One region of the Acidimangrovimonas pyrenivorans genome, then DNA from elsewhere that is predicted to be linked to it. Evidence: riboswitches for the same ligand, from Rfam matches in the RefSeq annotation. Region 1 holds a riboswitch; the other holds the start of a gene.
What was found. Region 1 has a riboswitch for cobalamin ahead of ACFOES_RS13345 (DUF4198 domain-containing protein). Riboswitches for the same ligand answer to the same signal wherever they lie in the genome.
Positions count from the first base shown of each region.

Region 2: it holds a riboswitch for cobalamin, as region 1 does, so the genes downstream of both, ACFOES_RS11725 (TonB-dependent receptor plug domain-containing protein) here and ACFOES_RS13345 (DUF4198 domain-containing protein) in region 1, are expected to answer to the same signal.

Region 1 covers NZ_JBHRSK010000010.1:42,557-44,939, forward strand. Annotated here, with positions in the region: gene ACFOES_RS13335 (cobalt ABC transporter permease) at 1-96, opposite strand, end outside; gene cbiM (cobalt transporter CbiM) at 81-710, opposite strand; gene ACFOES_RS13345 (DUF4198 domain-containing protein) at 721-1,521, opposite strand; cobalamin riboswitch at 1,649-1,859, opposite strand; gene cobF (precorrin-6A synthase (deacetylating)) at 1,881-2,383, opposite strand, start outside.
Region 2 covers NZ_JBHRSK010000007.1:291,782-294,164, reverse strand. Annotated here, with positions in the region: gene ACFOES_RS11730 (amidase) at 1-742, opposite strand, end outside; cobalamin riboswitch at 919-1,124, shown strand; gene ACFOES_RS11725 (TonB-dependent receptor plug domain-containing protein) at 1,257-2,383, shown strand, end outside.

The DNA of each region.
Region 1 (2,383 bases):
CGTGCCCGAAGGGTAGACCGAGGCCAGCACCTTGTGGGCCAGCGCGGCGACGGGGCTGACCGCGATCAGCGCAACGAGTGTCAGGATGCGGACCATGCGGGCTCCTCCGTGAGCGTGGTGAAGAGTTCGGGCTTGACCTTGCGGATCAGGGCGACGGCGGCGGCGGTCAGGAAGGCCTCGATCACCATGATCGGGATATGGGCGAAGAAGACGAGCCTGGCGGCCGGGAGGAAGCGATCGCCCGACAGCGCCAGCGCGGCGCCGACGCAGATCGTCGTCGCGGCGATGGCGAAGGCGCCGCCGATCCCGGCCCAGACCGGGCCCATCGGCCCCGGCGCGCGGGCGATGAGGGGGCTGAAGATCAGCCCCGCCAGCAGCGCCGGGAAGGCGATGTCGAAAGTGTTGACGCCGAGCACCGTGACGCCGCCGAAGCCGAAGAACACCGCCTGCAGCAAGAGCGCCACAAAGAGCGCCGGGAAGGCCGCCCAGCCGAGCACCAGCCCGGCAAGGCCGTTGAGGATGAGATGGACCGACGAGGGCCCGATCGGGACATGGACCAGAGAAGCCACGAAGAAGGTGGCGGACAGGACGCCTGCCGCCGGGATCTTTTCCATCGGCAGGCGTTTCAGCCCGATCGCGATGCCGCCCGCGCTCAGCACCGCGCCGGCGGCCAGCACCGGCGCGGTCAGCGCGCCGTCAACGATATGCATCGGCCCGCCCTCACTTCATGTCCCAGGCGCGGATCCAGATCACCGCGTCCTGGCTCAGTTCCTTGCCCTTGAACCTCCGCTGCGGGCCGACGCCGAGCGCGGCGAAGCCCCAGAACCCGGCCCTGGGCACGCCGAAGGTGAAATAGCCGTTCTCGTCCGAGGTCACGACCAGCGCGCCGCCGGGCAGGGGGGCCGTGGTCGGCTCGGTCGTGGCGAAGGCCTTCAGGTCGGGCGCGGCGGCGAGGTATTCGACCTCGATCTCGGCCCCGGCGACGGGCTTGCCGGCGGACAGGACACGGCCGGTGAAGGTCGCGCCCGCGGGGATGTTGTAGGGCTTGTCAAGCGGCACGATCTCGGCCGGCAGGCCCACGGGCTTGTTCCAGTCGGTGGGGAAGGCGCCGCGGTTGAGGAAGCTCTTCGCGATCTGCTGGATGTAGATTTCCTCGGTTTCCTCGTAATAGGGCGCGGGCACCGTCACCAGCACGTAGTCGCCCGCGCGCTTGACCGGCACGCTGCCCTGCCAGGCGTCGGCTGCGTTCTCGGCCCCCCTGAACCGGCGCGGCGTGAGCGTCGCCTCGAGGTCGATCCTCTTGCCGCGGTTGATGGCGAAGAACTGTTCGGGCTTGGCCATGTTCATGGCCTGGCCGTTCTCGAACGGATGCCAGAAGATCAGCCCCACCGCGACGTCGCCCGGATGTTCGATCATCGTCTCGGGGCTGAAGAGCAGCTGGAAATGCGCGCGCGCCGGCAAGGGCGCCAGCGCGGGCAGAAGCGCCAGCACGCCAGTGGCGAGAAGGGAGGGAAGTTTCATGTCGTCTCTCATCGGTCTGCGCAGCCCGGGCCGCGATTGGCAACGAGGACGGACGGGGAGAAGGCACGAAGTGGCAAAGACGCCAGTCCGGGCCAGACGCTCACCCCGGCGTCCGGTGGGATCTGGGCCATCGCCCACATGTCCGGCAGGTCTCCTGGCTCGCGGGTCTTCGCTCGGCTGGCCTTCCCGGGGATTGCCCCAGTGGCATCGTCAGCCTCGCTCGCCGCTTACAGTTGCGGGGGCAGCCGCAGACTAGGCGCAAGGCGCCGCACTGCGTTCCCTTTTGCGCCCGTTCCGCCCGTGCGGGGCGGTTCGGGACCGAACACGGCTATGTGTGTGGCAGAGAGCCCGGCGTGAAGTCAATCGCAATCGCGCCTGAGCAGATAGATATCCATGATCCAGCCGTGGCGGGCCCGGGCCAGGGCGCGGGCGGCGACGATCTCGCTGGCGACCTCGGCCAGCGGACCCGCGATGCGGAGTTCCTCCGCCATCCCGGCATAGCCCGACCACCAGATGGAAATGCCCTCACTGTCAATGTGTTGAAAGGCGTTGCTGCCATCGAGCATGACCACCAGGGTATCGCTGCCGGGCGGCCAGCCGGCAGCGCGCAGGCGCCGCCCGGTGGTGATCGTGACCGGTGCCGCGATGGTGTTCAGCGGGATCGCGTGGCCCGCGGTCAGGGCGGCGATCGCGGTGATGCCGGGGATCACCCGGACCTCCAGCCTCATCCGCGCGCGCAGCCGCTCGGCGATGCGCAGGCTGCTGTCGTAGAGCGCGGGATCGCCCCAGACCAGGAAGCCGGCGCGCCCGCCTCGGGGCAGGGCGGCGGCCAGTTCGGCGGCCCAGACCTCGGCGATGGCGT
Region 2 (2,383 bases), on a different contig from region 1:
CCTCGGCGTAGGGCTCCGGGGGCAGCGAATGGGGCAGGCGGGGATCGTATCCGGCGAGGGTTTCCAGCAGCCGGGCGAGGTCTTCCACCGTGCGGGCCATCGGGCCGTCGGTCGAGAGCTGGTGCAGGAAGGTGTCGCCGACGGGATCGGAGGGAACGAGGCCGTAGGAGGGACGGAAGCCGTAGACGTTGCAGAAGGCGGCGGGGTTGCGCAGCGAGCCCATCATGTCCGAGCCGTCGGCCACCGCGACCAGCCGCGCCGCCAGCGCCGATGCCGCCCCGCCCGAGGAGCCGCCGGCGGTGCGGCTCGGGTCGTAGGGGCTGCCGGTGGCGCCATGGACCGGGTTGAACGAATGCGAGCCGAGACCGAATTCGGGCGTGTTGGTCTTGCCGATCAGGATCGCCCCGGCGGCGCGCAGCTTCGCCGGCAGCAGGGCGTCGGCCTCGGGCACGAAATCGGCAAACAGCGGCGAGCCCCAGGTCGAGCGGATGCCGGCCACCGCCTGCAGGTCCTTCACCGCGACGGGCAGGCCGTGCAGCCAGCCCTTGCGCGGCGCGGCATCGGCGGCCGCCGCCTCGGCCAGCAGCGTGGCGCGGTCGCGCAGCGAGACGATGGCGTTGATCTTCGGGTTCACCGCGTCGATGCGGTCGAGCGTGGCGGTCATCAGCTCGACGGCCGAGGTCTTGCCCGCGGCCAGCAGGGCGGACAGGGCGGTGGCATCGAGGGCGGTGAGATCGGTCATGGCGGGTCCGGAAATGGGTGTTCTGGGCGGCGGGCGGGCTGCCGGGCAGACCGCCCGGCTTGACCCGTGCAGTTAGACCCGCTGGGGCCGGTCCGGGCAAGCCCGCAAGCGAGAGCGCCGGGGCGGTGTCGCGCCCGGGGCTCTCGATCTTGTGCTTGACATGTGGAGCGTGAGGCGTAGGGAGAGGGGGCTTCGGTTCCGGCGTCAAGACCCGGATCAAAGGGAATGCGGTGCGACCGGCCGTCAGGCTGGCCAACTCCGCAACTGCCCCCGCAACTGTAGGCGGCGAGCGATGGTTGAAGGTGCCACTGGGACCCCCCGGGAAGGCCAGCCAGAGCGACGACCCGCGAGTCAGGAGACCTGCCGAGGTGATCACCCTTTCCGGGCGCGGGGCGCGTTGCGGAGGCGGTCGGACCGCAGAGGTGACATTTCACCGTCTGCGGAAGGGCCGGGCCCCTCCAAGGACATCCGAGGAACCGGCGCGGAAGGTCCGCGCCAGCAGAGGCCGAGAGACATGCCCCGCCTGCAGTCCACCCTTCCCATCATCGCCACCCTCGCCCTGACCGCGCTGCCGCAGCCCGGCCGGGCCGAGCCCATCGACCTGGGCGAGATCGTCGTCTCCGCCGACCTGACCCCGACGCCGGCCAACAAGGTCGGCGCCACCGTCGACATCGTCACCCGGGAGGATCTGCAGAAGGCCGCCCAGGGCAGCGTCGCGGACGCGCTGGCGCTGGTGCCGGGGATCACCATCCGGCCGACCGGCGGCGTCGGCGCGCAGACCGGGCTGTCGATCCGCGGCGTGTCGCAGAACTACATCAAGGTGCTGGTCGACGGCATCGACGTCACCGACCCGTCCGGGCCCCAGGTCGCCTATGACTTCGGCCGCCTCGGGACCGCCGGCATCGGCCGGATCGAGGTCCTGAAGGGCTCGCAATCGGCGCTCTACGGCGGTTCGGCCGTCGGCGGCGTGGTCAGCATCTCCTCGGCCAGGAGCGACAAGCCCGGCCTGCACCAGTATTTCGAGATGCGCTATGGCAGCCGTTCGACCGAGGCGCTGAATTACGGGCTGACGCTCAATGGCGAGAACTCGAGCCTGGCGCTGAACCTGAGCCATGTCTCCACCGACGGCATCGTCGACTATGTCGGCGCCGGCTCGGGCAATCTGCGCAACGCCTTCCGCTCGAACCGGATCTCGCTTGCCGGCAGCCACAGCTTCGACAACGGCGTCAAGATCGGTTTCTCGGCCTTCCACCAGAACAGCACCGGCCATTACGACGCCGGTGGCGTGCCCGGCAGCATTCCGGCGAAGTCCAGCGGCCTGCGGGTCTACAGCGATTTCGAGACCGGCGCGGTCCGCAACACCGTGGCGGTGACGACCTATCGGATCGACCGCTCCTACGATTCCGTCTGGGGAAGCTACCGCTATGTCGGCACCCGCAAGAGCCTGTCCTACAAGGGCACCGCGCCGATCAGCAGCGCCGCGACGCTGAGCTTCGGCCTCGAAGGCTCGCGCATCGGCTTCTCCAATTCCTCGGGGTCGCCGTCCAGCAGCTCGCGCTGGAAGCGCGGCGCGTTCACCGAACTGGCCTACAGCCCGACGGCGCAGCTCGATCTGAGCGCGGCGCTGCGCTACGACAACAC